Regions from separate parts of the Pseudomonas rhizosphaerae genome, predicted to be linked through region 3. Evidence: predicted binding sites of a transcription regulator. Region 3 holds the regulator's gene; each other region holds the start of a gene.
What was found. The regulator sigma-54, encoded in region 3, starts transcription at its own class of promoters, with help from an activator protein. The targets are predictions, from matches to a motif close to ANTGGCATNNANNTTGCTNT.
Positions count from the first base shown of each region.

Region 1 (7,944 bases), 310 kb from region 3:
GCTTCATCGTCCAGGTTGACGCCCGATACCGAGTCGCGATTGGTCTTGGCCTGGGTCAGGACGGCACCGGTGGCTTTGGTGTCGACCGTGGCCTGGCTGGCCTTGGCGCCGACCCGCTCCACCAGCGAAGCGTAGGCACTGGTGAAGCTCATGCCGGGGTTGCCTGCCGTGGCGCCGACGGTGGCCTTGGTCTGCAGCGCCAGCAGTTGCGTGGCGTTGCGGTTGTCGGATTTGCCGTCGGCGTTGAACGACACGGTGTAGCTGTCGTTGACGGCCGGGGTGCCGCCCACGGTGGTTTCGAATTTGAAGGTCAGCTGCTTGCCGTCGGCGCCGTTGACGGGCTGGCCATCGGCACCCACCACCGGCACGGTCAGGCTGAGGTTGTTGCTCTGGCCGGGCACGATGGTGCCGCTGCCGATACTGGTGCCGGCAGCGTTGTACAGGCTGTAGCCCTGCGCGCCGTCGGTGGTCTTGCCGAACACCAGCTTGACCGGCGACGAGGTTTCGATGCCGCTCTGCAACTGGCTCAGGGCCGTGCCGCTGTAGATGTCCAGCTTGCTGCTCAGCACCGGCTGGGTGAAGGTGCCGGTGCCGGAGTTGCCGACTGTCGCGGTGCCCGTGAGCGGCGCGGCGAAGGCCAGCTTGTTCGAGTCGGTGAGCGTGGTGGTGATGGCGCTTGCACCGCTACGGGTTGGCGTGACGACGAAGCTGTCGCCGGTCGCGACCTTGCCGTTCAGGCCCAGGGTGACCCCGTCGACTACTGGCGCAGGGGTCGTGCCCAGGTCGAAGTTGCCCATCGAGGTGCCGTCCGAACGGGTCACGCTGTAGGCACTGGCGCTGCTGAACTTGACGTTGTAGTCATAGATGGTCAGCTTGCTGGAATCGGCCACGCTCACGCTGAGGTTGCCCGACCCTGCGCTGTTGCTGGACGCCGCCAGGCTGCGGTTGGCAACGGCGGTCGCGCTGTTGATGCTGGAAAACACCGAGGAGCCGAAATCACCGTTGAGGTCGATACCCCTGCCCAACTGGCTGTTCAGGGTGTCGGTCACGACAATGGCAGTGCGCCCCAGCTCGTTGATTGCCGGGTTCAGGGCGTCGCTGCGAAAACGCAGCAGGCCGCCGATCTCGCCGCCGGTGGTCACCGAGGTCACGTCGGTGCTGTAGCCCTGGTACTGGATGCTCAAACCGTACTGGCTCTTGTCGGCCACGCCGGGTGTTGCCACCAGCGAGTTCGCCGAGCCGCCGGTGACCAGTGACTGGCCCGAGCCCAGGTAGACGTCGTAGTTGCCGTCGCGCTGTTGCACGGTCACGCCGACCAGCTCGTTGAGCTGGCGGACGTTTTCGTTGCGCGCATCGAGCAGGCTGTTGGGCGTGGCACCGGTGCCCGACATCGCGGTGATCTGCTTGTTGAGCTCGGCGATGTTGCCACTGAGCTTGTTGACCTGCCCGGTCAAGGTGGTCAGCGACGCATTGATGCTGTCGTTCTGCTGGCTGAACTGCGCCGAAATCGAATTGAAGCGATTGCTCAGGGTTTGCGCCTGGGTCAGCAGCAGTTGCCGCGACGACGTATCGCTGGGGTTGGCGGCGGCGGTCTGCACGGCGGAGAAGAAGCTGCTGAGCACTGCGCTGATGCCAGTGCTGCCGTCCGACAGCAGTTTGTCGATGCTGTTGATCTGGGCGCTGTACGCGCTCGCGTCGTTGCTCAGTGCAGTGCTGGTCTGCAACTGGGTATCCATGTAGCTGCTGTAGATACGGCGCACGTCGGAAATCGTGGTGCCGGTGCCCAGGTAGCCCACGCCGATATTCTGCAAGCCACTGGCAGTGTTCACCACGGACTGCCGCGAATAGCCGGCGGTCGCGACGTTGGCGATGTTGTTACCGGTGGTCGCCAGGGATGCCTGGCTGGACGCCAGACCGGACAGCCCAATGGAGATCAGATTCGACATGGGTTCAAGCCTTATAGATTCGTGGTAGCGCTGGTGCTGCTGCGAGCGTAGGTCTCATAGCCTTGCATCTGCTTGGCGATCGAGGAGATCTTGCTGGCGTAGTTCGGGTCGGTGGCGTAGCCGGCCTTCTGCAGTTCCTTGACGAATTGTTCGGGGTTGTCCGCGGCCTTGACCACGCCCTGGTAGCGGTCGTTGTTCTGCAACAGGCTGACCAGGTCGTGGAAGCTGTCTTCATAGGAGCCGTACGAGCGGAAATCGGCGGTTTCCTTGACCATCTGCCCATTACGGAATTCGCTGGTGATCGCGCGGGCGTTCTCGCCCTTCCAGTTGCCGGTGGCCTTGATGCCGAACAGGTTGTGACTGCTGCTGCCGTCGTCTGCGCGCATGATCGATTTGCCCCAACCGGTTTCCAGCGCCGCCTGGGCGACCAGCACCTTGGGGTCGACACCGATGCGCGCAGCGGCTTTTTCGGCCATGGGCAGCATGGTCGCGATGAATTCGTCGGACGAGCCAAAGGCACGCTTGGCCGGGGCCAGGGGCGGCTGGGCGACACTTTTCGCCAGGCTGCTGCCCTCGACCGCCGCACCGCTGCGCACGGCATTGGCAATGCTGTTGGCCGGTGCACTGGCCGGGACGTTGATGAGGTTCTTGCTGCCCGTGGCAGCGCCTGCCTCGGTGGCCGCCGATGGCACGATGCCGGCCACCAGACGATCGGCCAGCTTGCTTGGCAACGACAGACGACGCTGGTTGAGCAGGGCGATGTCGTTATGTGCCGGGGTGCCTGCGGCCTTGGCATCGGCCGAAGCGTCGCGGGTGGCACCCAGGGGCTTGTTGAGGCTGTTGTCGGCATGGGCGAACGGGTTCGCGCCGGCACGGGCCACGCCCTTGGTCTTGGACAGCTGGCGCATGAGCACGTCCTGCAGGCCAATGCCGCCACCTTCCTTGGACAAGGTCACGGACAGCTGCTGGTCGTACATGGACTGGTACTGCTTGGTGGTTTCGGTGTTCAGCGGATTGTCCTTGGCCAACACGTCATTCGCCGAACGCATGGACTTGAGCATTTCACCGAGGAACAGCGACTCGAATTCCTGGGCCACCTTGCGCAGGTTGGCCTCGCTGTCGCGATCCCCGACTTTCAACGAGCTCAGGCGATTGAGGTCTGTGTAAGCCCCTGAATCCCGTGTTCCCGATACTCCGCCATTCGGCATTTCCATCAGCTGTTACCTCAAATCACGATCAGGTCGGCCTGCAACGCGCCGGCCTGTTTCAGGGCTTCGAGAATGGCCATCAAGTCACCGGGCGCAGCTCCCACCTGGTTGACCGCGCGGACGATCTCGTCGAGCGTGGTGCCAGGGCCAAACTTGAACATCGGTTTGGCTTCCTGCTGGGCGCTGACCCGCGAACGTGGCACCACCGCCGTTTCGCCACCGGACAAGGGCCCAGGCTGGCTGACGATCGGATCTTCGGTGATGGTGACCGTCAGGCTGCCGTGGGTCACTGCCGCGGGCGATACCTTGACGTTCTGGCCGATCACGATGGTGCCGGTGCGCGAATTGATGATCACCTTGGCCACCGCCTGCCCTACGTCGACATCGAGGTTCTCGAGAATCGACAGGTAGTCCACGCGCTGGCTGGGGTCGACCGGTGCAGTGACGCGTACCGAGCCCCCGTCAATAGCCTGTGCAACTCCCGGGCCAAGTAGCTCGTTGATCTTGTCGACGATGTGCTTGGCGGTCGTGAAGTCCGAGCGGTTGAGGTTCAGCGTCAGGCTGTTGCCCTGGTTGAAGCCACTGGGCACGGCGCGCTCGACGCTGGCACCGCCAGGAATCCGTCCTGCCGACGGCACATTGACGGTGATTTTCGACCCGTCGCGGCCTTCGGCGTCAAAACCACCGACGACCAGGTTGCCCTGGGCGATGGCGTAGACGTTGCCGTCGATACCCTTGAGCGGGGTCATCAGCAGGCTGCCGCCGCGCAGGCTCTTCGAGTTGCCGATGGACGACACGGTAATGTCGATCACCTGCCCTGGTTTGGCGAACGCTGGCAGGTCGGCATGGATCGACACTGCGGCGACGTTCTTGAGCTGTACGTTGCCCGAGCCCGGCGGCACCTTGATGCCGAACTGCGACAGCATGTTGTTGAAGGTCTGCAGGGTGAACGGGGTCTGGGTGGTCTGGTCGCCGGTGCCATTGAGGCCCACGACCAGGCCGTAGCCGATCAACTGGTTGGTGCGCACGCCGGAAATGCTGGCGATGTCCTTGAGGCGCTCGGCCTGAACGCCGAACGCGGCGGACAACAGCAGTGCAGCGGCGATCAGGTGTTTGAAGTTGAGCATGGACGGACGCACTCAGAAAGGGAACAGGGGGCTGGCGAAGAACCGGTCGAACCAACCCGGCTGACTGGCCTCGGCAAACGAACCGGTGCCCGAATAGGTGATGCGCGCATCGGCCACCCGGGTCGAGGACACGGTGTTGTCGGTGGCGATGTCATCGGCCCGGACCAGACCGGAGATGCGCACCAGCTCTTCGCCGGTGTTGAGCGTCATCCATTTCTCGCCGCGGACCGAGATGATGCCGTTGGGCAGCACGTCGGCCACGGTGACCGTGACCGAGCCGGTCAGGCTGTTGTTCTGCGCCGCCGCAGCCGTACCGTTGGTGGCCCGCGTGCCGCTGTAGCCTGCGTTGAGGCTCAGGTCGCCGCTGCCCAGCGGGTTGTTGGTGTTCACCCCCGCACCGAACAGCGAGGTCAGGCCCAGGCTGTTGTTGCTGTCCTTGCCGACCTTGGAGTTGGCGCTCTTGCTGGCCGAGGTGCGTTCGTTGAGGGTGATGGTGATGATATCGCCCACGCGGAACGCCTTGCGGTCGCTGTACAGGTTCTGCTCGAAGCCGGCCTGGTAGATCGAGCCGTTGTTGGCGGCGGCAGGCATCGGCGTGCGCGGCAGCACCGGGGCATAGTACGGGTCGTTGGGCTTGGCCGGTGGCGCGACGCAACCGGTCAGCAAGGCCATTCCACTCAGGGCAAGAACAATCGAGACACGACGCATGACACAGACCTCACGGTGTAGCCGGCGCGCGCGGCGCCCAGGTAGCTTGGGGGTTACGGACGGACCAGGGTTACAGGTTCTGGGTCAGGTTCTGCAGCATCTGGTCGGCGGTGGAAATCACCTTGGAGTTCATCTCGTAGGCACGCTGGGTGGTGATCATGTTGACCAGCTCTTCCACGGTGCTCACGTTGGAGTTCTCCAGGGTGTTCTGCAGCACGGTACCGGCGCCGTTCAAGCCGGGCGTCGCCACCTGCGGTGCACCGCTGGAAGCGGTTTCCAGGAACAGGTTGCCACCGATGGCCTGCAGGCCGGCCGGGTTGATGAAGTCGGCGGTCTGCAGGTTGCCGATCACCTGCGAGGCAGCGTTGCCGGCGGTGGTGATGGAGACGGTGCCATCGGTGCCCACGGTGAAGGTCTGCGCCTCGTTGGGAACGACGATGGCAGGCTCCAGGGCCAAACCCTGGGCGGTGACGATCTGGCCGTCGGAGTTCAGGTGGAAGGTGCCGTCGCGGGTGTACGAAACGGTACCGTCAGGCTGCATGACCTGGAAGAAACCGCGGCCGTTGATGGCCATGTCCAGCGGTTGGTCGGTGGTCTGCAGGCTGCCGGCGGTGAAGTTCTTCTGGGTGCCGACGATGCGCACACCGGTACCGACCTGCAGGCCCGAGGGCAGCTCGCTGTCCTGGGTCGACTGGGCGCCGGGCTGACGCTTGATCTGATAGAGCAGGTCCTGGAATTCGGCGCGATCACGCTTGAAACCGGTGGTCGATACGTTCGCCAGGTTGTTGGAAATGGTGGTCAGGTTGGTGTCCTGAGCCTGGAGGCCGGTCTTGCTGACCCAAAGTGCTGGAAGCATGTGTCTTCTCCTGAGGCGCCTGGTTTACGGCGCGATCGCTACGCTGGAATTAGATTTGCAAGACCCGGGCCATGGCCTCGTCGCCTTCTTTGGCGGTGCTCATCATCTTGATGTGCAGTTCGAACTGCTTGGAAAGCGCCAGCACCGAGGTCATTTCCTCGACCGCGTTGACGTTGCTCGCCTCCAGGAAACCGGACTCGACGCGAACCGCGGCGTCGGCAGGGGCCGGCTGGCCATTGGACGTGTGGATCAAGCCATCCAGGCCCTTGGTCAGGGTTTTCACGTCCGGATTGACCAGCTTGATGCGGTCGACCTGGGCCATGACGTTGGGGGCCTGCCCCAGACCACGAATGCTGATGGTGCCGTCCATGCCGATCTCGATTTTTTCGTCCGGCGGAACGGCGATCGGACCACCGTTGCCCATGACCGGCAAACCATTGCCGGCGCGCAGCACGCCGAGCGCATCGACGTTCATGCTGGCGGTGCGCACGTAGGCTTCGCCGCCGTCGGGGGTCTGCACGGCGATGAAACCGTTGCCGCCCACCGCGACGTCCAGATCCCGGCCGGTTTCCTGCAACGCACCGCCGCTGAAATCGGTTGCCGGACGTTCGGTCAGGGCATAGGCCCGCGAAGGAAAGGTGTCGCCGAACACCGGCATCGAACGCGCCTGCTCCAGGTCACGCTTGAAACCGGTGGTCGAAATGTTGGCCAGGTTGTTGGCATGGGCCTTCTGTGCCAGCGCGTTCTGGCTGGCACCGGTCATTGCCACGTAGAGCATCTTGTCCACAGGTCTCTCCATCGACGGGCGAATGCCGTCTACTGCTGTACTGAGAGAGGTAGAGCAATATGCGGGCCAACTTCCGATGGATGCCTGCAGCCCTTCTAGGACGGGGCCTGCAGCGGTTCGCCAAGAAAGGATTGAAAGCTTGACGCCGAAAAGTCGGCGCGGCATTGCCGCTAGCGGCAATAGGAGAATGGATTTACGTCGCGCCGCCAGGACGAGCCCTGGCGGCTAAACGTTCAGCGCCGACAACCGGCGCTGGCAAACGGCCCGGCGAAGCGGCGGTAATGCGGCCCGGGGTCGACCTGACTGCACAGGTACCGACCGGTCTCAAGGCTCTGGTATTTGTACCAGGGCGCCGGCGCGGCAACGGCCATCGCGCAGGTTGCCGCAAAGGCCAGGGCCGTCCACACACACCGCATCACTGCCCTGCCTTCATTACGTCATCTGGATGATGGTCTGCATCACGGTGCTTTCGGTGGAGATGGTCTTGGCGTTTGCCTGGTAGTTGCTCTGCGCCTTGATCAAGTTCACCAGCTCGGCTGTCAGGTCGACGTTGGAGTCTTCCAGTGCCTGGGATTGCAGGTTGCCCATGACGCCCGTGTCAGGCGTGCCGATCACGGCGGTACCCGAGGCGAACGACTCTTTCCAGTTGGTACCGCCGTTGGGCGCCAGGCCCTGCATGTTGGCGAAGCTGGCCATGGCGACCTGACCGATGACCTTGTTCTGGCCGTTGGTGAAGTTGGCGAACATGTTGCCGGTGCCGTCTACCGACAGACCGGTCAACTCGCCGGTCGCGTAGCCGTCCTGGGTCTTGGCCGAAGTGGCGGAAGCCGCGTTGTATTGTGTGGTTGCCAGCATGTTCAGCGTCACGCCACCGGCGTTGGCCGTCGCTTGGTTCGCAGTCCATGTGCCGTCGGCGCCTTTAGCGGCGGGCACCCAGTCGGACAAGTTGAAGCTCTTGTCTGCATTGATGCCGAGGCCGCCGGCGATCACGCCTTGAGCAGGCATGATGAGGCTACCGTCGGACCCGAAATCCAGCTTGTTGACCAATGGAGTGGTCAAGGAAGGATCGGCTGGATTGCGCCCGTCGATAGTGGTGCGCATGGTCCAGCTGTTGGCGGCGTCCTTGACGAAGTACTGGTTCATCTGGTGCGCATTGCCCAGGCTGTCGTACACGTCGGTGTTGAAGGTGTAGTTGTAGCTGCTGACGTTGCTCGGATCGAATGGCGTGATGGTCGGCGGCTGAGCGCTGGAGTTCAGGTTGACGGTTTCGGCGATCTTCGTAGTCGCCTTGGGCTGCAGGTTCGAGGAATCG
Region 1 covers NZ_CP009533.1:518,550-526,493, reverse strand. The annotation lists gene flgK (flagellar hook-associated protein FlgK) at 1-1,946, opposite strand, end outside; gene flgJ (flagellar assembly peptidoglycan hydrolase FlgJ) at 1,958-3,160, opposite strand; gene LT40_RS02335 (flagellar basal body P-ring protein FlgI) at 3,172-4,281, opposite strand; gene flgH (flagellar basal body L-ring protein FlgH) at 4,294-4,989, opposite strand; gene flgG (flagellar basal-body rod protein FlgG) at 5,060-5,845, opposite strand; gene LT40_RS02320 (flagellar basal body rod protein FlgF) at 5,895-6,632, opposite strand; gene flgE (flagellar hook protein FlgE) at 7,065-7,944, opposite strand, start outside.
Region 1: a site for sigma-54 is predicted at 6,684-6,703, ahead of LT40_RS02320 (flagellar basal body rod protein FlgF). Genes of this name have one in related genera too.

Region 2 (7,944 bases), 320 kb from region 3:
GTGCTGGCGGCCCAGGCTTGATCCTGCAACAGCGTGAATTCAGGTGACGATCCTTTCCCGTAGCGGTCAGCCGCGGTTTAGGAGAGATCGTCGCCCGTGACCTGATCGTTCCGACCTCCTTTACCGCGGACCTGTAATGCGCCAAATCTGGAAAAACTTTCGAGCCCTGTATTTCGCCTCACTGATGATGCTGATCGGCTCCGGTCTGTTGAGCACCTACCTGGCCCTGCGCCTGTCGGCCGAGCAGGTCGACAGCCTGTGGGTCGGCGCCCTGATGGCCGCCAACTATTTCGGTCTGGCGCTGGGCGGCAAGATCGGTCACCGACTGATCGCGCGTGTCGGCCATATCCGCGCCTATGCCACCTGCGCCGGTATCGTTGGCGCCGCCGTGCTGGGCCATGGCCTGGTGAACTACCTGCCTGCCTGGCTGTTCCTGCGGGTCATCGTCGGCCTGGGCATGATGTGCCAGTACATGGTGATCGAAAGCTGGCTCAACGAGCAGGCCGACACCAAGCAGCGCGGGGCGGTGTTCAGCGGCTACATGATCGCCTCCTACCTGGGCCTGGTGCTGGGCCAGCTGATTCTGGTGGTGCACCCGCAACTGGGCCTGGAACTGCTCATGCTGGTCGCGCTGTGCTTCGCCCTGTGCCTGGTGCCGGTGGCCCTGACCCGACGGATTCACCCGGCGCCCATGCACCCGGCGCCCATGGAGCCGCGCTTCTTCATCAGCCGCGTGCCGCAGTCGCTGAGCACCGTGCTGGGCTCGGGCCTGATCGTCGGCTCGTTTTACGGCCTGGCACCCCTGTATGCCTCGCAGCAAGGGCTGAGCACCGAGCAGGTGGGTTTGTTCATGGGCTCGTGCATCTTTGCCGGTCTGCTGGTGCAGTGGCCATTGGGTTGGTTGTCGGACCGCTACGACCGTGCCCTGCTGATCCGCTGTGTGGCCGTCGGTATCGCCATCGCCGCACTGCCCCTGGCGTTGATTCCGGCCGTGCCGCTGGAAGTGCTGTTCGCCGCCGGCTTCCTGGTGTCGTTGCTGCAGTTCTCGCTGTACCCACTGGCCGTGGCGTTTTCCAACGACCACGTCGAAGCCGATCGACGTGTCTCATTGACCGCCATGCTGCTGGTGACCTATGGGGTGGGTGCCTGTATCGGGCCACTGGTGGCAGGGGTGTTGATGAAGCAGTTCGGCAGCCAGATGCTGTATGCCTTTTTCAGTTTCTTCGCCGTGGTGCTGGTGTGGCGAATCCGGCCCAAGGCGGTCACCAACCTGCATGTGGTCGACGATGCGCCGTTGCATCACGTGGCGATGCCGGCGGCCAACTCGCCACTTGCGGCTGCCCTGGACCCTCGTGTGGACGAGCACATGGTGCAGGAACAGATGCAGAACACCGAGCCAGCCGAGCCCGCCGAGGAAGAGCCGGCCAAGGCCGTCTAGAGAACTGCCAGGCCGCGCGTGGCGCGCGGCCTGTGGTCAGAAATCGTCTCTGTCGAAGCGCTGTGCGTCGCGTTGCAACTGATGCACGAAGCGTTCGATCTGGCGCTGCACCAAGCCGGGAATGTTGTGGAAACGCACGCCCACGAACGTGGTGTCGATGCGTTCCTCGAAATGCAGATGGCGCAACTCGACCGGCGTGGTCATGGCGCCGAAGGGCAGGGCGGCGGCGAAGCGCTCGTAGATCTGACCCAGTTGCAGGCGCTCGCTGATGTCGCCCTCGAAACGCAGCTTGCAACCATGAGCCGAGATGTCCAGCAGCTTGCCGACCAGGGTGTTCTTCAGCCGGGAGCCGGCGATTTCCACGTCCACCAGTTGCGACAGCTTGAGCGCAGCGCGGAAGGCGTTGCGCCGCTGGTGGTAGACCACCTGGCCTGGCAGCGCGCCCACGTAGCATCGACCGCATTCTTTCTGGGTGATGGTCCAGGCGCCCTGGCTTTCCCACGCCACGCGCACACCGTCATGAAAGCCTTCTACCTTGAACGGCTCGCCCGCCTCCAGGTACTTCTCGCCTTCACGGGGGATCATTTCATCGAGAACGATGCGCAGGTTGTCCCGGTCCACTTCCACCAGAAAACTCTGACAGCGCAAGGTGCGTTCGTGGAAGGTGATGATCAGGGGGTCATGGGCTTCCTGGAGCATGCGCAGGTTGCCCGCGACTTCCAGCGGCGTGGCCAGCACTTTGGGCGGTTGCGGAGCGTCTTCCACGTTCGATGCGTTTGACACGTTCTTGTCTACTCCGGGAAGCGCCGACTGCGCAGGTGCGGCATTCTGCCAGCTCGTTGAGAAGGTTTAAAGATGGCTGGCGCGCATTGCGTTTTTGCCACTGGCACCGCATTTGCCGCCGACGCGGCTCGCGCCGCTGCTACAGGGACCACGATCACTGTAGATACTCTGACACCGTGATTGTGGCTGGTGTACCAGGAACCCTGTAGCAGCGGCGCGAGCCGCGTCCGGCAGCAACGCACCACTCAAGCCTGGCTCAGGGCACGATACGTGGCCATTTTCGAGGTCGACCCACGGCTGTTGTAGAGCGACGGCGGCTCGGCGCCGGTGATGATGCGGATCTGGTTGGCAGTGGCCACCTGCTGACGCACGATACCCTGGCCAACCTGCGCATTGATCGCCTGGCACTGCGACAGCAACTGGCTCAACGAATCGCCACGTTCCAACAACGCATCGCCCAGGTGCGACTGACGTGCCAGCGCCTGCAACCCTTCGCGATCGGCTGACAAACCAAGCTGCACGAGCAGTTGGCTGCGCCGGCGTCCATTCTGTTCGAGCAACACGATCAACGACTGCTTCTGCGCCAGAATCGTTTCCAGAAGCTCCATGTCGCGGCTCTGCAAGGCCAGCGACTCGTCGCGCAGCAACTCGAGCAGTTGCCCTGCGTACGGGAGGTCTTCTTCAATCAGCTGCAACAGCGTTTGATCGTGCATGGTAAGCCCTGGCGTTGACGCGTCCAGAAGCCCCGGCGCCTAGACTGGACTAGCGCTGGGCTTCGAAGTTGAGCATTTTGCTGGCAACGCGCTCGCTGTCGACTTTATAGCTACCCTCGGCGATGGCCTGTTTGAGCTCGGCGACGCGGGCGCTGTTGACAGTGGGCTGATCGCTCAGCTTGTCGGTGATTTTCTGCATTTGCTGGGCCTGATCGCTCAAAGTGACCGGTTCCCCGCTCTTCACGGCTGGCGTGCTGGGCACGGTCGTGTCGGCGGCCACTTCCTTGGCAGTGCCGGTACGTGATGCACCCTGCACTGAAGGCGAGCTTCCTACTCGGTTGAAGTCGATAACCATTGTTGTGAACCCCTGGGTATTTGGACGCTTGCCTTGTTTTCGGCCAAATCCCGATTAACTTTAGGCGCAATTTCGCAAATGCCCGATGCGGCGGCGACGGGCGCGTATAGCCCCCTAGTGTAGGAAAACTCCTGTTCGCCGACCAGCTTTTACATCGCCACTTCCACCTGTCCGGGGCCGGTGATCCGCGCCTTGACCACGCGTTTGGAGTTCAGGTTGCGCACGCGGATCTGCTCGCTCATCCCACCCTGGGCCAGCGCCTCGCCCGGCATGCGCACCGCCAGGGTGCCGCTGCGGGCGATGATCACCACCTGGTCACCCTTGAGCACGAGGGCTTGCTGCTCCAGGAATACCGGCGTCAGCACCTGGTCGATAACCGTCGGTCGGATCAGCTTCATGCCCACGGCCTCGTCGACCGAGACCAGGAAGCCTTGACCCATGGCACCGATGTCGCGCTCGCGCAGCGCCACGTCGGCTTCGGTCAGCACGCTGTCACGCTTGAGCGGCCGGGTGGTGGTTACTACCTCGCGGAACAGCCGGACCTGCGCCGGAACGAATACCGTCCATGGCGCGCCGCCCTCGCAGCGCACGCGCACGGTGACCCGGCCCAGGGGTTGCGCCGGGCTTTCCAGGGTCGCCGACAGCTGCCGGTCGCACCCCGGCATGCGCAGCCGTGGGTCGAGGTTGTTCACTTCGATCTCGTAACGGCCCTGGATTTGCGAGGTCGCCAGATAATCTTCAACGGTGAACTCAAGAAAACCCTGGGTGACACCGATAAGCTGTTCGGGCAATGTGACATTGTCGGCGCGCGCCGCACTGCCGAGCACCGCGCCACCCACCGTGGCAATGGCCCAGAATAAATACGCAGCGATGTGTCGAGAAACTGTCGTTTTTGCGTTCATGCAGTGCTAATAGCAAGGCCCGTGCCGATTTCGAGCGGGTCGCAAGAGGAGTTTGGGCATGGCGGGTGTAATGGATTCGGTGAACCAGCGCACACAGCTGGTTGGGCAGAATCGCCTCGAGCTGTTGTTGTTTCGCCTCAATGGCAAGCAGCTCTACGGGATCAATGTCTTCAAGGTCAGGGAGGTGCTGCAATGCCCCAAACTGACGGTATTGCCTAAGTCCAACCCGGTGGTTCGCGGCGTGGCCAACATTCGCGGCGCCACCATCCCGATCCTCGATCTGGACATGGCCACGGGGTCCGTGGGCCTTGCGGCGTCCACCGACACCTTTGTCATCATCACCGAGTACAACACCAAGATTCAGGGCTTCCTGGTGCATTCGGTGGAGCGTATCGTCAACATGAACTGGGAAGAGATCCATCCGCCACCCAAGGGCACCGGCCGCGATCACTACCTGACTGCCGTCACCCGCGTGGACAACCAGCTGGTCGAGATCATCGACGTCGAGAAGATTCTCGCCGAAGTGGCGCCGACTTCCGAAGCGATCTCGGTCGGCGTGGTCGACGAAGAGACCCACAGCAAGGCCGTGTCCCTGCGCGTGTTGACCGTCGACGACTCATCGGTGGCGCGCAAGCAGGTGACCCGCTGCCTGCAAACGGTCGGGGTGGAGGTGGTGGCCCTGAACGACGGTCGTCAGGCGCTGGAGTACCTGCGCAAGATGGTCGACGAGGGCAAGCGTCCGGAAGAGGAATTCCTGATGCTGATTTCCGACATCGAGATGCCGGAGATGGACGGCTACACATTGACCGCCGAGATCCGCAGCGACCCGCGCATGCAGAAGTTGCACATCATCCTGCATACTTCGCTGTCCGGGGTGTTCAACCAGGCCATGGTGAAGAAGGTCGGCGCCGATGATTTCCTGGCCAAGTTCCGTCCCGACGATCTGGCGGCGCGCGTCGTCGATCGCATCAAGGCAGCAGTATGAATGCCGGGCGCCAGCGCCCGGCCTACCGAACCAGCAAGAGGCGGCACCGTGTCTACGGGTAATTTGGATTTTGATCAATTCCGGGTCTTCCTGGAAAAAGCCTGTGGCATTCTCTTGGGCGACAACAAGCAGTACCTGGTTGCCAGCCGCCTGAACAAGCTGATGGAGCAGCAAGGCATCAAGTCCCTGGGCGAGCTGGTGCAGCGTATCCAGACCCAACCGCGCAGCGGTCTGCGCGAACAGGTGGTGGACGCCATGACCACCAACGAAACGCTGTGGTTTCGCGACACCTACCCGTTCGAAGTGATGAAAAACAAGGTCCTGCCCGAGAGCATAAAGGCCAGCCCCGGCGCGCGCCTGCGCATCTGGTCGGCGGCCTGCTCGTCGGGCCAGGAACCTTATTCGCTGTCGATGACCATCGACGAATTCGAGCGCAGTAATCTGGGCCAGTTGAAGTCGGGCGTGCAGATCGTTGCCACCGACCTGTCCGGCAGCATGCTGACCAACTGCAAGAGCGGGGAGTACGACAGCCTGGCGATCGGCCGGGGCCTTTCCCAGGAGCGCCTGCAGCGCTACTTCGATCCCAAGGGACCGGGACGCTGGGCAGTCAAGGCACCGATCCGCAGCCGTGTCGAGTTTCGTGCGTTCAACCTGCTCGACAGCTACGCGGCGCTTGGCAAGTTCGACATCGTGTTTTGTCGCAACGTGTTGATCTACTTCTCCGCGCAGGTGAAGAAAGACATCCTTACCCGCATCCATGGCACCCTCAAGCCCGGTGGTTACCTGTTTCTGGGCGCTTCCGAAGCCCTGAACGGCTTGCCCGAGCTCTATCAGATGGTGCAGTGCAGCCCCGGCATCATCTATCAGGCCAAGTGATGTCGTGCCTGACATGACATGACGGACCATCGCAACGCCGGGCGGCAATTTTTCTGACGCCAGCGTTGCCGCTTTTCCCCCTCAGCGGAAAATTCTTGCCGCTTTTCTGGCATCTCTCGTCGCCCGAGTCGCCTGTAACCCGCACGGGGCGGGCATTTCGAGACTTGGCACAGTCATTGCTATCTATCTTGCACGAACCATCTGGTCTGCCGCATAGGTACCAACATGAGCATCAGTTTCGATAAAGCGCTGGGCATTCACGAGCAAGCCTTGGGGTTTCGCGCCAAGCGCGCCGAAGTGCTGGCCAACAACATCGCCAACGCCGACACACCCAACTACAAGGCTCGTGACCTGGACTTCGCCTCGGTGCTGGCAGCCCAGAACGAGCAGAACGGCAAAGGCGCCTTCGGCCTGCAGACCACCAGCAGCAAGCACATCGCCGCCCAGGGTTTCAGCTCGGGCGACGAGACCTTGCAGTACCGTATCTCCACCCAGCCGTCACTGGACCAGAACACCGTCGACGCGCAGATCGAGCAATCGAACTACGCCGAGAACTCGGTGAACTTCCAGGCCAGTTTCACCCTGCTCAACAGCAAGTTCAAAGGGCTGGTATCGGCCCTTCGCGGAGAGTAAGCCATGTCCCTTGCCAGTGTCTTCAACATCGCCGGTAGCGGCATGAGCGCGCAGACCACGCGCCTGAACACCGTGGCGAGCAACATCGCCAACGCCGAGACTGTGTCGTCCAGCATCGACCAGACCTACCGCGCGCGCCACCCGGTGTTCGCCACCATGCTCCAGGGCCAGCAGAACGGCGACAGCGGTTCGCTGTTCAGCGACCAGGATTCGGCAGGGCAGGGCGTGCAGGTCACCGGCGTGGTCGAGGACCAGAGCAACCTCGAGGCGCGCTACGAGCCCAACCATCCGGCGGCGAACAAGGACGGCTACGTCTACTACCCGAACGTCAACGTGGTCGAGGAAATGGCCGATATGATCTCGGCCAGCCGTTCCTTCCAGACCAACGCCGAATTGATGAACACCGCAAAGACCATGATGCAGAAGGTGCTGACCCTGGGTCAGTGATAGAGGCGAGCGCAGATGACGACTACCAGCAGTACTACCGGCGTGAGCTCCTCGGTCCTGGACTCATTGCAGAAAACCACCAGCAGCACCAACAGCTCGACCGGCACCGCCGGCAGTGCCTTGGGCAAGGACGCGTTCCTGCAGTTGCTGGTGACCCAGATGCAGAACCAGAACCCGCTCGATCCCCAGGACAACGGCGAGTTCGTCGCCCAGCTCGCGCAGTTCAGCAGCCTGGAAAGCATGCAGAGCCTGAATTCGTCGGTGAGCACCATCGCCAACAACTACCAATCGTCCCAGGCGCTGCAAGCCTCGTCCCTGGTCGGCCGTTCGGTCATTGCCCAGACCGACACCGCCGTGGTCGACCCCACCAAGGGCCTGACCGGTTCCGTAGCCCTGACCTCGTCCAGCAGCAACACCACGGTCGGCGTCTATAACGCCAAGGGCGACCTGGTGCGCAGCATCGACCTGGGCAGCCAGTCGGCCGGCAACGCCAGCTTCACCTGGGATGGCAAGGACAGCAACGGCGCAGTTGCCGCTGCCGGCACCTATACCTTCAAGGCCGCGGCCACCGTCGACGGTACCGCCACGGCCATGAGCACCTACCTGCCTGCCACGGTGAACAGCGTCACGATGGGCACCAATGGCGGTGAACTGACCCTCAACCTCGCTGGACTGGGTGGCATCGCGCTGTCGAAAGTCCAAACCATCGGAATTTGAGCCGCTTCGTTCGGCGCAGGAGTACAGCATGACTTTCAATATCGGCTTGAGCGGTCTTTCGGCAGCCAACAAGGCGCTTAACGTGACCGGCAACA
Region 2 covers NZ_CP009533.1:510,245-518,188, forward strand. The annotation lists gene LT40_RS02255 (glutamine synthetase family protein) at 1-21, shown strand, start outside; gene LT40_RS02260 (MFS transporter) at 137-1,438, shown strand; gene LT40_RS02265 (flagellar brake protein) at 1,475-2,221, opposite strand; gene LT40_RS02270 (flagella synthesis protein FlgN) at 2,467-2,934, opposite strand; gene flgM (flagellar biosynthesis anti-sigma factor FlgM) at 2,984-3,289, opposite strand; gene flgA (flagellar basal body P-ring formation chaperone FlgA) at 3,439-4,191, opposite strand; gene LT40_RS02285 (chemotaxis protein CheV) at 4,250-5,176, shown strand; gene cheR (protein-glutamate O-methyltransferase CheR) at 5,225-6,052, shown strand; gene flgB (flagellar basal body rod protein FlgB) at 6,278-6,685, shown strand; gene flgC (flagellar basal body rod protein FlgC) at 6,689-7,132, shown strand; gene flgD (flagellar hook assembly protein FlgD) at 7,148-7,849, shown strand; gene flgE (flagellar hook protein FlgE) at 7,878-7,944, shown strand, end outside.
Region 2: a site for sigma-54 is predicted at 6,216-6,235, ahead of flgB (flagellar basal body rod protein FlgB). Genes of this name have one in related genera too.

Region 3 (7,944 bases):
TCCGCAGCATGCCCGTTGCGGTGGCCGATACGTTGCTGGGGTTCGGCGCCGGCGTGATGCTCGCAGCCACCGCCTTCTCGCTGATCATTCCCGGCTTGGATGCGGCAGCGGCAATCGGCTTTTCACGCTGGGGCGCCGGTGCCCTGATGAGCCTGGGCATCATGTCCGGGGCCTTCTGCCTGTACCTGGTGGATAGGCGAGTCTCCGGCGTTACGCCGGACTACCTGGTGGGCACCGCGCAACAGCCGGTGATCCCGGCACGCATCTGGATCTTCGTGATTGCCATCATCGCTCACAATATCCCGGAGGGCATGGCCATTGGCGTTTCGGCGGGCGGCGGCATGCACGACGCCGACAGCCTGGCGATGGGCATTGCCTTGCAGGACGTGCCCGAAGGACTGGTGATCGCGTTGGTGCTGGCAGGAGCGGGCATGGCGCGCTACAAGGCCTTCCTGATCGGTGCCGCATCCGGGCTGGTGGAGCCGGTGTTCGCGGTACTGTGTGCCTGGCTGGTGCGAATGGGCGAGCTGTTGCTTCCCCTGGGCCTGGCCTTCGCGGCCGGCGCGATGCTGCTGGTCGTGACCCACGAGATCATCCCCGAATCACGCAGCAACGGTCATCACAAGCTGGCAAGCCTGGGCCTGTGTGTCGGTTTCTGCCTGATGATGGTGATGGACACGGCGTTGTCTTGAGTCTGCAACCTTACGGTAGCGGACGGCTCGCTGGCCGCTACCTGGGTTCTGCCTCTGGGCCGTCGCGTGGGCCTACTCGCCTTCGTCGAACTTGTCGTTGATCAACTTGACGATGGCATCCAGAGCGTCCTGATCCTGCTCGCCTTCGGTGTGCAGATGAATGGTGGTGCCTTTGCCGGCAGCCAGCATCATTACACCCATGATGCTCTTCCCATCGACCAGGGCCTCGGGCGTACGGCCCACACGAACCTGGCAGGGAAAGCGTCCCGCCACGCCGACGAATTTTGCTGCGGCACGGGCGTGCAGGCCGAGCTTGTTGATGATTTCTACTTGAAGGGCGGGCATTGCGCGGGGGATCCTTTCAGCTGAGGTCGCGGTGGCGAACCTGGACATTCTTGAGCGACTGCTGCAGCAATCGGCCCAGGCGCTCGGTCAAGTATACCGAGCGATGGTGCCCGCCTGTACACCCAATGGCGATGGTGACATAGGCACGGCTGCTGGCCGCGAAGCGCGGCAGCCATTTGAGCAGGTAGGCAGCGATGTCCTGGTACATCTCTTCGACATCCGGCTGCGCTGCCAGGTATTCGGCGACTGGCGCATCAAGCCCGGACTGCTCGCGCAGTTCGGGTTTCCAGTAGGGGTTGGGCAGACAGCGAACGTCGAATACCAGATCGGCGTCTATCGGCATGCCCCGCTTGAAACCGAACGATTCCACCAGAAAGGCCGTGCCCGGCTCGGGCTTGTTCAACAGCCGGACCTTGATGGCATCGCGCAGCTGGTAGAGGTTCAGGTTGGTGGTGTTGATCTTCAGGTCGGCCAGATCGACGATGGGCCCCAGCAAGTCGCTTTCCACCCGGATGGCTTCGGCCAGCGAGCGATTGCTGTTGCTCAAAGGGTGTCGACGTCGGGTCTCGGAGAAGCGCTTGAGCAGCGTTTCTTCATCGGCATCCAGGTACAGGACATCGCATTGGATGTGCTTGGCACGCATTTCGGCGAGTAGCTGCGGGAAGCGTGACAGATGACTGGGCAGGTTGCGCGCATCGATCGACACGGCCACCTGAGGTTGCGCCAGCTCGGTATGAATCAGCGCACGCTCGGCCAGCTCGGGCAACAGCCCTGCTGGCAGGTTGTCGATGCAATAGAAACCGTTGTCTTCCAGAACATCCAGGGCAGTGCTCTTGCCTGAGCCTGAGCGGCCACTGACGATGATCAAACGCATGGTTAACGACCGTTCTGTTCGTCCAGTACCACTTGGTACAAGGCTTGATTGCTGGGCGCCGAACGCAGTCTCTCGCGTACCTCCTTGCGATCGAGCATGCTGGCGATCTGGCGGAGCAATTCCAGATGGGCATCGGTGGCCGCTTCGGGCACCAGAAGCACGAAGAGCAGGTCGACGGGGGCGCCGTCGATCGCGTCGTAGTCGATTGGGGCACTAAGATGCACGAGGGCACTGACAGGCGCATTGCAGCCCTTGAGCCGGCAATGTGGAATGGCAATGCCATTGCCGAATCCGGTGGAACCGAGTTTTTCACGGGCGATGAGGGCTTCGAACACGGTTTGCGTGTCGAGCGACGGCACTTCGCGACCGATCAGGTTGGCGATCTCTTCGAGTGCTTTCTTCTTGCTGCCGCCCGGCACGTTCACGCAGGAACGGCCGGGGGTCAGGATGGTTTCTAGTCGAATCATGGGTGGGGAGTGTCAGCGAGCAGTCGCGCCTTGCAGCAGACTCTGCTGTTTTTCCTTATGCTTTTTGAGTTGGCGATCCAGCTTGTCGGTAAGCAGGTCGATGGCCGCATACATGTCGTCATGCTCGGCATTGGCAACCACCTCGCCACCGGGTATGCGCAGGGTGGCTTCGATTTTCTGTTTGAGCTTCTCGACCTCCATGATCACCTGAACATTGGTGATCTTGTCGAAGTGGCGTTCGAGACGCTGGAGTTTTTCCCCGATGTAGGTTCGCAGGGGTTCGGTCACATCCAGTTGGTGTCCACTGATGTTGACTTGCATACCGCTTCTCCTTATTGCCATTGCATAAAGAAGCAGGCTTGGGTGCCTGCCACTGGAACGCTGTGGCACATCGCAGGGCTACATCAACCGCTTGCGTTCGCTGGACGGCGCAATCCCTAGGGATTCGCGATACTTGGCGACCGTTCGGCGGGCTACCTGGATGCCTTGTGCCTCCAGTAAACCAGCGATCTTGCTGTCACTCAACGGCTTTTTCTGATTTTCGGCGGCGACCAGTTTCTTGATGATCGCGCGAATCGCCGTGGACGAGCATTCGCCGCCTTCGGAAGTGCTGACGTGGCTTGAGAAAAAGTATTTCAGCTCGTAGATGCCACGGGGGGTGTGCATGTATTTCTGCGTGGTCACCCGCGAAATGGTCGACTCGTGCATGCCCACCGCCTCGGCGATGTCGTGCAGCACCAAGGGCTTCATGGCCTCGTCGCCGTAATCGAGGAAACCGCGCTGATGCTCGACGATCTGCGTGGCCACCTTCATCAAGGTCTCGTTGCGGCTCTGCAAGCTCTTGATGAACCAGCGCGCCTCCTGCAGCTGGTTGCGCATGAAGGTGTTGTCGGCGCTGGTGTCGGCGCGTCGCACGAAGCCTGCGTATTGCGCATTGACTCGCAGGCGCGGGACCGACTCCTGATTGAGCTCGACCAGCCAGCGATCGTTGTCCTTGCGCACGATGACGTCGGGCACGACGTATTCCGGTTCGCTGGATTCGATCTGCGAGCCGGGCCGCGGATTCAGGCTCTGTACCAGCTCGATGACCTGGCGCAGTTCGTCTTCCTTGAGCTTCATGCGGCGCATCAACTGGCTGTAGTCGCGCGACCCCAGCAGGTCGATGTAATCGCTCACCAAGCGCTGCGCCTCGGCCAGCCAGCGGGTCTTGGGCGGTAGCTGGCGCAGTTGCAGCATCAGGCATTCGCTCAGGTTGCGCGCGCCGATGCCGGCCGGCTCGAACTGCTGGATGCGATGAAGCACCGCTTCGATTTCGTCCAGCTCGATGTCAAGCTCGGGGTCGAACGATTCGCAGATTTCCTGCAACGTCTCGTCCAGGTAGCCCTGATTGTTGATGCAATCGATGATGGTCACGGCGATCAGGCGGTCGGTGTCGGACATGGGCGCCAGGTTCAGCTGCCACAACAGGTGGGTTTGCAGGCTTTCGCCGACCGATGTGCGGGTGGTGAAGTCCCACTCCTCGTCATCGTTGCTCGGCAGGCTGCTGGCGCTGGTCTGGTAGACGTCTTCCCACGCCGTGTCGACGGGCAGTTCGCTGGGGATGCGCTCGTTCCAATCGCCTTCCTCGAGGTTGTCCACCGTCGGCGCAGACTCCTGAAAGCTCGGTTCCTGGATTTCCTGGGTCGGCTTTTGCTCGATGTTGTCGGCCAGCGGGTCACTGTTGTCGAAGTCGTCGCCTTCTTCCTGGCGTTCGAGCATGGGATTGGATTCCAGCGCTTCCTGAATTTCCTGTTGGAGGTCCAGGGTCGATAGCTGGAGAAGGCGGATGGCCTGTTGCAACTGCGGTGTCATCGTCAGTTGCTGGCCCATACGTAGGACGAGCGATGGTTTCATGGCAGGAACTTAACACCTTGGTCGCCGGCGCGAAGCGCCTTCTACTACGGGTACCGAGGTACCCGGCTTATGTCGTAAGCAAATTATATGCCTGAAACCTGAGTGTTTGCCTAGGGCGCCATGAAAATTAATGCCCGCAGGAGGGCGATGGCGCCCTCGGGCCTTACAAGCGAAACTCGTGGCCCAGGTAGACTTCGCGTACCAGATCGTTGGCCAGGATGGTCTGGGCATCGCCTTCGGCAATCAGCTGGCCGTCGTTCACGATGTAGGCCGTTTCGCAGATATCCAGGGTCTCACGGACGTTGTGGTCGGTGATCAATACGCCGATGCCCTTGGTCTTGAGGTGGTGGATGATCTGCTTGATGTCGCCGACCGAAATCGGATCGACACCGGCGAAGGGTTCGTCGAGCAGGATGAACTTGGGTGCGGTGGCCAGCGCCCGAGCGATCTCCACACGACGACGCTCGCCGCCCGAAAGGCTCATGCCCAGGTTGTCGCGAATGTGCGTGATGTGGAATTCCTGCAGCAGGCCTTCGAGCTCTGCCAGTCGCGCCGTGGCATCGAGTTCCTTGCGGGTCTCGAGGATGGCCATGATGTTGTCGGCCACCGAGAGCTTGCGGAAAATCGAGGCCTCCTGCGGCAGGTAACCGATACCCGAGCGGGCGCGGCCATGCATGGGCTGGTGGCTGACGTCCAGGTCGTCGATGAGCACACGGCCCTGGTCGGCCTGGACCAGGCCGACGATCATGTAGAAACAGGTGGTCTTGCCGGCACCGTTGGGGCCCAGCAGGCCGACGATCTGCCCGCTCTCGATGGACAGGCTGACGTCACGAACGACTTGTCGGCTCTTGTAGCTCTTGGCCAGATGCTGCGCTTTCAGGACTGCCATTACTGGGCCTTCTGCGGTGCGTCGGATTTCTTCTTGGGCTGGATCACCATGTCGATGCGCGGACGCGGCGTGGTGACCTTGCTGCCCGTGGCACGGCCGGCGTTGACCACCTGGCGCACCGTGTCGTAGACGATCTTCTCGCCTTCGGACGTGTTGCCGTCGTTGATAACCTTGGCCTTATCGATCAGCACGATGCGGTTCTGCGCCGCGAAATACTGGATGGTCATGCCGTAGGCCTGCACGATGGGCTTGTCTGCAGCCGGCTTCTGCTCGTAGTAGGCCAGGTTGCCGACGGCGGTGAACACGTCCACGTCGCCCGTGGCATTGCGGGTGATGGTCACGGTGTTGCCGGTGATCTTCATCGACCCTTGGGTAATGATCACATTGCCCTTGTAGGTCGCCACGCCCTGTTTGTCGTCGAGCTGGGCATCGTCGGACTGGATATGAATGGGCTGATCGCGGTCAGTGGGCAGTGCCCAGGCGCTCGCGCTTCCCAGTGCTGCGCTCAGGCTGAGCAAAAAGGGGAGGGTTTTAACGAGCCTCATACTGTCCTCTTACGTTGGACAGCAAGTTGATCTTGCTGTCATTCAGATACGCTTTCATGCCCTTGGCCGTCGACACGCCACCGGCGCCGTCGATTCTAACGTCTTGGTCGGTCTGCGCATATTGCTTCTGTGGGAAAACGGTCATGCGCGAGCTGGTGATCACCGTGGCACGACTCTTCTGGTCGGTCCGTGCCACGCGCACGGAGTCGATGAGTTCCACTTCGCTGCCGTCGGGATTGACCTCGCCGCGCTCGCTGGTCACGTGCCACGGGTAGACGGTGCCGCGGTAGAGCTGCATGTCCGGCTTGGTCAGCAGGGTCACCTCGGACGTCTTGACGTGTTCGACCTTGTCGGCGGTCATGTCGTACTGCACGCCACCGTCTGGCAGGTACTGCCGGGCCCGCGCGTTGATAGCGTAGTAATCGATCTGGCTTTCGTCGACAGCCGCCGTGGGCTGCTCGAGGAAGCGCTCAGGGCTGATATCCCAGTAGCCGATGGCGGCGAACAGCAGCCCCAGCACACCCAGGATCACGATATTGCGGATTTTCTTGTTCAGCATGTCAGGCCCTACAGGTACGCGGCGCGGGCCGCTTCGAGATTGCCTTGGGCATCGAGGATCAGTTCGCAGAACTCGCGCGCCGCACCAAAGCCTCCATTGGCCTGGGTCACGCCGTCGGCATGCTGGCGGACGAAGGCATTGGCGTTGGCCACCGCCATGCCCAGGCCAACGCGGCGAATCACCGGCAGGTCGGGCAAGTCGTCGCCCAGGTAGGCGACTTGTTCATAGCTCAGGTCCAGTTCGGCGAGCAGGCCGTCGAGTACCACCAGCTTGTCCTCGCGGCCCTGGAACAGGTGTGCGATGCCCAGGTTTCGGGCCCGTCGCTCCACCACCGGGCTGCTGCGACCGGTGATGATCGCGGTGGTCACGCCGCTGTTGATGAGCATCTTGATGCCTTGGCCATCCAGCGTACTGAAGCTCTTGAACTCGCTGCCGTCTTCGTGGAAGTACAGGCGGCCGTCGGTCAGTACGCCGTCGACATCGAATACGGCCAGCTTGATAGCCTTGCCCCGTTGCAAGAGGTCGTTGCTGCCTGTCTGGTTCATAGAGGCTGCCTCGGTCATTACGCCATTCTCGCTCATTACATGACTCCCGCGCGCAGCAGGTCGCCAAGGTTGAAGGCGCCTACCGGACAGTCTTGATCGTCGACCACGATCAGTGAGTTGATCTTGTTGTCTTCCATGATCTTCAGCGCCTCGGCGGCCAGCATGTCGGCGCGGGCAGTCTTGCCGTGGGAGGTCATGACGTCCTCGATTCGAGTGCTGTGGACATCGATGGTGCGATCCAATGTGCGCCGCAGATCGCCGTCGGTGAAGATCCCGGCGAGGCGGCCATCGGCTTCGAGGATGGCCGTCATGCCCAGGCCCTTGCGGGTCATTTCCATCAGCGCATCGCGCAGCAGCGTGCCGCGCGCTACCTGTGGCAGCGCGGCGCCGGTGTGCATCACGTGCTCGACCTTGAGCAGCAGGCGACGGCCCAGGGCGCCACCGGGATGTGAGAAGGCGAAGTCGTCGGCGGTGAAGCCGCGCGCCTCGAGCAGGGCGATGGCCAGGGCATCGCCCAGCACCAGGGTGGCCGTGGTGGAGGAGGTCGGTGCCAGGTTCAACGGGCAGGCCTCCTGCGCCACGCGGGCATCGAGGTTGACTTCGGCAGCCTGGGCCAGGGGCGAGTCGGGGTTGCCGGTCATGCTGATCATGGGAATGCCCATGCGTTTGATCAGAGGCAGCAATGTGACGATTTCCGCTGTCGAACCGGAGTTGGACAGGGCCAGGATCACGTCCTGGCGAGTGATCATGCCCATGTCGCCATGGCTTGCTTCGGCCGGATGTACGAAAAACGCCGGGGTTCCGGTGCTGGCCAGAGTCGCGGCGATCTTGTTGCCGATGTGTCCGGACTTGCCCATGCCCAGTACGATCACGCGGCCATTGCTCTGGAGTATCAACTCGCAGGCGCGCACGAAATCGGCGTCGATATGGGCAAGCAGGCCCTCGACCGCTTCGATCTCGAGACGGATGGTGCGCTGCGCAGATTGGATCAGGTCGCTGGTCTGGCTCATGGCAAAAGTCGATAGGCCCGGTGAAAAGGCGGCGATTATAGCGGGAATGGGCGAGCGACTCACCTGCCTATTTCGCGGCCCTGGTAAAACCGCGCCATGCCACGCCAATGGATCGATCTTGGGCG
Region 3 covers NZ_CP009533.1:827,105-835,048, forward strand. The annotation lists gene LT40_RS03765 (ZIP family metal transporter) at 1-692, shown strand, start outside; gene LT40_RS03770 (HPr family phosphocarrier protein) at 765-1,037, opposite strand; gene rapZ (RNase adapter RapZ) at 1,054-1,911, opposite strand; gene ptsN (PTS IIA-like nitrogen regulatory protein PtsN) at 1,914-2,378, opposite strand; gene hpf (ribosome hibernation-promoting factor, HPF/YfiA family) at 2,391-2,699, opposite strand; gene LT40_RS03790 (RNA polymerase factor sigma-54) at 2,778-4,271, opposite strand; gene lptB (LPS export ABC transporter ATP-binding protein) at 4,435-5,160, opposite strand; gene lptA (lipopolysaccharide transport periplasmic protein LptA) at 5,160-5,705, opposite strand; gene lptC (LPS export ABC transporter periplasmic protein LptC) at 5,692-6,264, opposite strand; gene LT40_RS03810 (KdsC family phosphatase) at 6,273-6,809, opposite strand; gene LT40_RS03815 (KpsF/GutQ family sugar-phosphate isomerase) at 6,845-7,819, opposite strand.

Region 4 (7,944 bases), 1.7 Mb from region 3:
GCCGGCGAGACCCAGGCCTGCGGTACCGGCGCCTGCGCCGCTGCGGTCGCGGCCATCAGCCAGGGCTGGATGGACTCGCCGCTGCTGCTCGACCTGCCGGGCGGCCGCCTGTCCATCGAATGGGCCGGGCCGGGCCATTCGGTGATCATGACCGGCCCTGCGGTGCGGGTCTTCGAAGGACAAGTGCGTTTATGAGCGAGTACAGCCAATGACCGATCAGCCTCAAGTACCCGCGCCTGCGGAGCTCCTGGAGGCTTCGGCCGTGGCCGAGTTTCTCGCTGCCAACCCGGCCTTCTTCGAGCAGCATGAAGAACTGCTGACCCAGCTGCGCCTGCCCCATCAACGTGGCGATACGGTGTCGCTGGTCGAGCGGCAGATGACCCTGCTGCGCGAGCGCAACGGCGAGATGCGCCAGCGCCTTTCGCACCTGATGGAGGTCGCGCGGGACAACGATCGCCTGTTCGAAAAGACCCGTCGCCTGATCCTGGCCCTGCTCGACACCACCTCCCTGGATGAGTTGGTGATCTGCGTGGAAGACAGCTTGCGCGAGGACTTTCAGGTGCCCTTCGTCAGCCTTATCCTGTTCAACGACATTCCCGCACCGGTAGGCCGTAGCGTGACCAGCGCCGAGGCCCAGCAGGCCATCGGCGGCTTGTTGTCGGAGGGCAAGTCGCTCAGTGGCGCATTGCGCGAGCACGAGCTGGCGTTCCTGTTCGGCAGCGACCAGGCCTCGCAGGTGGGCTCGACTGCACTGGTGCCGTTGTTGCACCAAGGCCTGCATGGCGTGCTGGCCATCGGCAGCCGCGATCCTGCGCACTACAAGAGCTCGGTAGGCACGCTGTTCCTCAGCCATATTGGCGAAGTGCTCAGCCGCGTATTGCCACGCTTCACCGGCGCCCTGCGCGCGGTACGCTGAGGTGCGCGACCAACTGGACGCCTACTGCACGCACCTGCGCAGTGAGCGCCAGGTGTCGGTGCACACCCTGGACGCCTACCGTCGCGACCTGACCAAGGTCGTCGAATTCTGCGAAAAGGAAAACCTGGCGAGCTGGCAGGCATTGGACATTCAGCAGCTGCGGCGCCTGATCGCTCGCCAGCATCAGCAGGGCCAGTCGTCGCGCAGCCTGGCACGCCTGCTTTCGGCGGTGCGCGGTCTGTACCGCTATCTGAACCGCGAAGGCCTGTGCAGCCACGATCCGGCCAACGGCCTGGCCCCACCCAAGGGCGAACGTCGCCTGCCCAAGACGCTGGACACCGATCGTGCCCTGCAGCTGCTCGAAGGTGCGGTGGAGGATGACTTCCTGGCCCACCGCGACCAGGCCATTCTTGAACTGTTCTATTCTTCGGGCCTGCGGCTGTCGGAGCTGACCAGCCTCGACATTGGGCAGCTCGATCTCGCCGATGGACTGGTACAGGTGCATGGCAAGGGCAGCAAGACGCGCGTGCTGCCCGTGGGGCGCAAGGCCCGTGCGGCACTGGAGCAGTGGCTGGCCATGCGCTCGATGAGCAACCCCATCGACGACGCCGTGTTCGTCAGCCAGCAGGGCCGCAGGCTCGGGCCGCGCGCCATCCAGGTCCGGGTCAAGGCCGCCGGCGAGCGCGAACTGGGGCAGAACCTGCATCCGCACATGTTGCGTCATTCGTTCGCCAGCCACTTGCTGGAGTCGTCCCAGGACCTGCGCGCCGTGCAGGAGATGCTCGGTCACGCCGACATCGCCACTACGCAGATCTACACGCATCTGGACTTTCAGCACCTGGCCAGTGTCTATGACAGTGCCCATCCACGGGCCAAACGCAAAGGCGCCGACTCATGAGCATCAAGCTGATCACCTTCGACCTCGACGACACCCTGTGGCACACCGCCCCGGTGATCGTCAGCGCCGAGGCCATCCTGCGCGAGTGGCTCGCCGACCAGGCGCCGAAACTGGGGCCGGTTCCCGTCGAGCATCTGTTCCAGATCCGCCAACGCCTTGTCGACGCCGACCCATCGCTCACGCATCGTATCAGCGCCTTGCGCCGGCGCGTACTGCTGCACGCGATGCTGGAGGCAGGCTATGCCGAGGGTGAGGCAACGTCATTGGCCGATAAGGCTTTCGAGGTGTTTCTGCACGCGCGGCACCAGGTGGAGATATTCCCGGAGGCCCAACCGGCTTTGGAAATTCTCTGTCAGCGCTACACCCTGGGCGTGGTCACCAACGGCAACGCCGATGTGCGTCGGCTGGGCCTGGCCGACTTCTTCACCTTTGCGCTGTGCGCCGAGGACCTGGGTATCGGCAAGCCGGATCCGCAGCCCTTCCTGGAGGCCATGCGCCTGGGTGGCGCGGCTGCCCATGAATCGGTGCACATCGGCGATCACCCCAGCGATGACATCGCCGGCGCTCAGAAAGCCGGCATGAAAGCTATCTGGTACAACCCGCAGGGCAAGCCATGGGCCGCCGAAGGCAAACCCGACGCCGAAGTGGCCAGCCTCGCCGAACTCCCTGCGTTGCTGCCCCAACTAGCCTAGCTGTAGGAGCGGAGCGGGCGGCGAGCCCGCTGCCCGCGAAGAGGTCCTGACTGCCTACCCCATACCCACAAAAAAGCCCGCAGCGACCGCGGGCTTTTTCGTCAGTGCGCCAAGCGCAGCAAACCGTCAGATAGGACGGCTGCCGTACTTGTTGTCCGGCTTCTTGGGTGGATCGGCCACCACATTGGGCTCGACTTCCTGCACCTTGCCACCGCGCGACAGGAACTCTTCCATCGCCCGGGCCAGCGCATCGCGCTCTTTGTTCTTGGCTTCGATACTCGGCAATTCGTCCACCGACACCGCTGCCTTGGCCTTGCCCTTGGCAGCCGGCGCGGGCGTGTCGCCGCCTTCGTCATCGGCCACGTCTTCGGCAGCCGCTTCGAGGGTTTCCTCGGTATCGTCTTCTTCGCCTACTTCGAGGTCGTCGTTTTCCAGATCATCGTCGCTCATGTTCTACCTCATGACTTGCGAAAGCAGATTATTTATAGCCCAGCTTTACCTTATGTCGACGGTAGCCGGAAAAAATTCACATCCACTGATAACCAGCGGTCAAGCGTCCTCGCCATACAGCGTGGCAAGGACCCGACGCGCGCCGCCATGATCGCGATGCTCGCCCAGATAAATACCTTGCCAGGTACCCGTCGCCAGCCTTCCCGCGGTGACCGGGACAGTCACCTGGCAGCCCAGCAAGCTGGCCTTGAAGTGCGCTGGCAGATCGTCGGCGCCTTCGTCGTTGTGTTCGAAACCCTCCGTGCCCTGTGGCACCAGACGGTTGAAGAAACGCTCGAAGTCCCGGCGAACGGCCGGATCGGCGTTTTCGTTGACGGTCAACGACGCCGAGGTGTGTTGCAGCCACAAGTGCAGCAGGCCCGTGCGGCATTCGCGCAGGCGCGGCAGTTGCGCGAGCAACTCGTCAGTCACCAGATGAAACCCGCGAGGCCTGGCTCGCAAGGTGATGAGGGTCTGCTGCCACATACCGTTCTCGTCCGTTCGGGGCGCATTCTAGCGCGCTCTGGGAAAAAGCAAAGAGCCTGTTCGCGACTGTTTTGCAGTGAGCCGCCGTCCTCGATCGCTACGGCAAAGGGCGGTCCGTGCGGCAAACCCGCAGGGACTGAAGCAGATGACAAATCGCAGGCAAAAAAATGCCCGGCAAGCCGGGCATTTTTTTCCGAACGGTTACAAGTTGTAGCCGCGCTCGTTGTGTTGCGCGAGGTCAAGGCCCACGGCCTCTTCTTCCTCGTTGACCCGCAGACCCATTACCGCATCCAGCACCTTGAGGATGACGTAGGTCACGATACCGGTGTAGACCACGGTGAAGCCAACGCCCTTGAGCTGGATCCAGACCTGCGCGCCGATGTCTTCGACGGTGCCGAAACCACCCAGTGCGGGCGCGGCGAACACGCCGGTCAGGATCGCGCCGACGATACCGCCGACACCGTGCACACCGAAGGCGTCCAGGGAGTCGTCGTAGCCCATCTTGCGCTTGAGCGTAGTGGCGCAGAGGAAGCAGATGACACCGGATACCAGGCCGATGGCCAGTGCGCCCATCGGGCCGACCGTACCGGCCGCCGGAGTGATGGCGACCAGACCAGCCACCACGCCCGAAGCGATGCCCAGGGCGCTGGGTTTGCCGTGGGTCAGCCACTCGGCGAACATCCAGCCCAGTGCAGCGGCGGCGGTAGCGATCTGGGTCACCAGCATCGCCATGCCGGCCGTGCCGTTGGCTGCGGCCGCGGAACCGGCGTTGAAGCCGAACCAGCCGATCCACAGCATGGCCGCGCCGATCAGGGTGTAGCCCAGGTTATGCGGCGCCATCGGGGTGGTTGGGTAGCCCTTGCGCTTGCCCAGCACGATGCAGGCAACCAGACCGGCGATACCGGCGTTGATGTGCACCACGGTGCCACCGGCGAAGTCCAGCACGCCCCAGTCCCACATCAGGCCGCCGTTGCCGGACCAGACCATGTGCGCGATCGGTGCATAGACCAGGGTGAACCAGATGGCCATGAAGATCAGCATCGCGGAGAACTTCATGCGCTCGGCGAAAGCACCGACGATCAGCGCCGGGGTGATGATGGCGAAGGTCATCTGGAAGGTGATGAACACCGCTTCAGGGAACAGCGCCGCAGGGCCGGTGATGCTGCTCGGGGTGACGCCGCTGAGGAACGCCTTGGACAGGCCGCCGACGAAGGAATTGAAGTTGACGACGCCTTGTTCCATGCCGGTCGTGTCGAAGGCCAGGCTGTAGCCGTAGACCATCCACAGGATGCTGATCAGACCGGTGATTGCAAAACACTGCATCATCACCGACAACACGTTCTTGGAGCGCACCATGCCGCCGTAGAACAACGCCAGGCCAGGAATGGTCATGAACAGCACGAGTGCGGTCGAGGTCAACATCCAGGCGGTATCGCCGGAGTTGAGAACAGGGGCTGCCGCCTCGTCCGCCAAGGCAAGGCCAGGCATTGCGAGGGACAACAGGGCTCCTAGCCCTGCGAATTGACGCAGAGTCATATTGTTTACTCCTGGGGCGTTGGGTTGTGTCGGCTTTTTTTTAGATTGCGTCGGTATCGGTTTCGCCGGTACGGATGCGAATCGCCTGTTCCAGATTGACCACGAAAATCTTGCCGTCGCCGATCTTGCCGGTGTTGGCGGCCTTGGTGATGGCTTCGATGACGCGATCCAGATCCTTGTCGTCGATGGCCACGTCGATCTTGACCTTGGGCAGGAAGTCGACCACGTATTCCGCACCGCGATACAGCTCGGTGTGGCCTTTCTGCCGACCGAAACCCTTGACTTCGGTAACCGTGATGCCCTGCACGCCGATTTCCGACAACGACTCGCGAACGTCGTCCAGCTTGAATGGCTTGATGATGGCAGTGACTAGCTTCATGAAACTTCTCCCGAATTGGTGGACTTGCCCCAGGAAAACAAACCCGGATCAAGTCTAAGCGCAGCGCCTGGCTTTGTAACGCGTCGTCACTTGGCTCTAAGCAGAAAGCTTGCCATGTCGCGTAAACAGCGTGATTTCACAGCCGGGCCCGGTTTTTGTGCAGCTGCGTCGCCGGGTAACGCCTACCGGCGCACAACAAGGGTGCAGCCACCCGCACTGCCGTGCGCGAAAACCGTGCGCCGCCCGCCAGCTTTGCAGTACAAGGCTGCGTGATACACTGCACGTCACTTCGCCTCAGGATATTTCCCATGCTCGCGCCCAAAGCTTTCCTCGACGCCCTGAGCGACCATGCCTCACGCCTGTTCAGCGGCGACACCGCGCAGCCGCGCGCCGAGCTGGAAAACCAGTTCAAGGCGTTGCTGCAATCCGGTTTCAGTAAGCTCGACCTGGTCAGCCGCGAAGAATTCGATAGCCAGATGCTCGTCCTTGCACGCACCCGTGCACGTTTGGAGAGCCTGGAGGCCAAAGTCGCCGAGATGGAAGCCAAGGCGACGCCAAAGGTCGAGTAACGTCGGTGGTGCACGTCGTCGGGTGTTCGACTGCACCGCTTTGCATCACCCCCTCGGTATCGCCATTGAACAGCAGGGACGTGCTTCGATGAACCGCAACGAACTGCGCAAGGCCGATATCAACCTGATGGTAGTGTTCGAAGCGCTCATGCTCGAGCGTAACGTCACCCGCGTCGCGGAAAAGCTGTTCCTGGGCCAGCCCACGGTCAGCTCGGCACTGAACCGGCTGCGTGCCCTGTTCAACGACCCCTTGTTCATCCGCATCGGCCATCGCATGGAGCCCACCGCGCGCGCCGAGGAAATCATCCGGCACCTTTCGCCCGCGCTGGACGCCATGTCCGTCGCGCTGAGCCTGACCCACGATTTCGACCCGACCGTGAGCACCATGACCTTCCGCATCGGTTTGTCAGACGACGTCGAGTTCGGCCTGCTGCCGCAAGTGCTGCGCGCGTTGCGCACCGAAGCGCCAAAAGTGGTGATCGTGGTGCAGCACGTGGATTACTGGCGCATCCCCGACCTGCTCGCCTCCGGCGACATCACCGTGGGCATCAGCCAGACCCGCGGCCTGCCGGCCAACGCCAAGCGCAAACTGCTGCGCCGCATGCGCCCGCGCGTGCTGCGCGCCGACAAATCCGCCACACCTTTAACCCTGGACGAATACTGCTCGCGCCCCCACGTGCTGGTATCGCCCACCGCACACACAAGCGGCATTGCGGACGAGTGGCTGCATGAGATAGGCCGCACCCGCCAGGTGGTGCTCTCGGTGCCCCAGTTCAGCTCCCTCCCCGCTCTGCTCGCCGGCACCGACCTGCTCGCGGGCCTGCCCGACTACGCCGCAACCGCCATGGCCGCGCATGGCAATCTGTTCGACGAACCGTTGCCGTTCGATGCGCCCACCCTGGACCTGTCGATGGTGTGGTTGAGCATCACCGATACGGACCCGGCGGAGCGGTGGTTGCGGTCGCGGTTGGAGGCGTTCATGGGGGATCGGGGTGGGTTGTAGCCCAGCCTACGACTCGGCACGCATAAGGATCGATCATCGCTGCTCGTTAGTACCATCGACTTCGGCCCAAGCGTACGTCATGTCACCGCACCAGACCTTGTTGGGGGATGCCACGCTGAACTCTCGATCAAGTACGTTCAGGATATCAGGTCGCTCTACGGTGACATTCCTGTAGGCATGGGCCCAAAAATAGTGAAGGCGGGCCATTTCCGGTTAAGATTTTCTGAGCGATTGGCGCATATTTTAAAAAAATCTTGGCTGCGTTAAGAAAATCTGGCCAAAGGCAGGGGGCGGAAAATGGGAAATCTGGTGGGTTACGCCCATTTGATCGAGGCGATGGGCCTGAAGGCTATCGGGGTAAAGAAGCCTGCACTCGTTCAACCCGTCACCCGTATTGAGCGGATCAATGGCGCACTTGCAGTGCCACAGGCGGTTGCACCGGAGGCTGGGGATTTTCTCGCCCACATCATCTTTGCCCTCAAACATGAGGGCGTGAACCCGTCTATTTTGGCGCAGTGTCCGTAGCACCGTGAATCATTTCCCCACTGGCATACCTGCCCTCTTCTACTACCCTCGCACCACCACCGCAGGAAGCGGTTCATCTCTCAACGCATGGAGCACGCATGTCTCTCGCTATCGTTCACAGCCGGGCCCAGGTGGGTGTGGGTGCGCCTGCGGTCACGGTCGAGGCGCATCTGGCCAATGGGCTGCCGGCGCTGACCCTGGTGGGGTTGCCGGAGGCATCGGTCAAGGAGAGCAAGGATCGGGTGCGCAGTGCCATCCTCAATTCGGGGCTGGAGTTTCCGGCGCGGCGGATCACGTTGAACCTGGCGCCGGCGGATCTGCCGAAAGACGGCGGGCGGTTCGATCTGGCCATTGCGCTGGGTATCCTGGCGGGCAGCGGGCAGATTCCGGCGATCACGCTGGATAACGTAGAGTGCCTGGGCGAGCTGGCGCTTTCGGGCGCCGTTCGGCC
Region 4 covers NZ_CP009533.1:3,766,258-3,774,201, reverse strand. The annotation lists gene dapF (diaminopimelate epimerase) at 1-195, shown strand, start outside; gene LT40_RS16720 (DUF484 family protein) at 209-916, shown strand; gene xerC (tyrosine recombinase XerC) at 918-1,814, shown strand; gene LT40_RS16710 (HAD family hydrolase) at 1,811-2,506, shown strand; gene sutA (transcriptional regulator SutA) at 2,633-2,956, opposite strand; gene LT40_RS16700 (secondary thiamine-phosphate synthase enzyme YjbQ) at 3,056-3,481, opposite strand; gene LT40_RS16695 (ammonium transporter) at 3,683-5,017, opposite strand; gene glnK (P-II family nitrogen regulator) at 5,058-5,396, opposite strand; gene LT40_RS16685 (accessory factor UbiK family protein) at 5,705-5,965, shown strand; gene LT40_RS16680 (LysR family transcriptional regulator) at 6,054-6,968, shown strand; gene LT40_RS16675 (hypothetical protein) at 7,266-7,493, shown strand; gene LT40_RS16670 (YifB family Mg chelatase-like AAA ATPase) at 7,592-7,944, shown strand, end outside.
Region 4: a site for sigma-54 is predicted at 5,494-5,513, ahead of glnK (P-II family nitrogen regulator). Genes of this name have one in related genera too.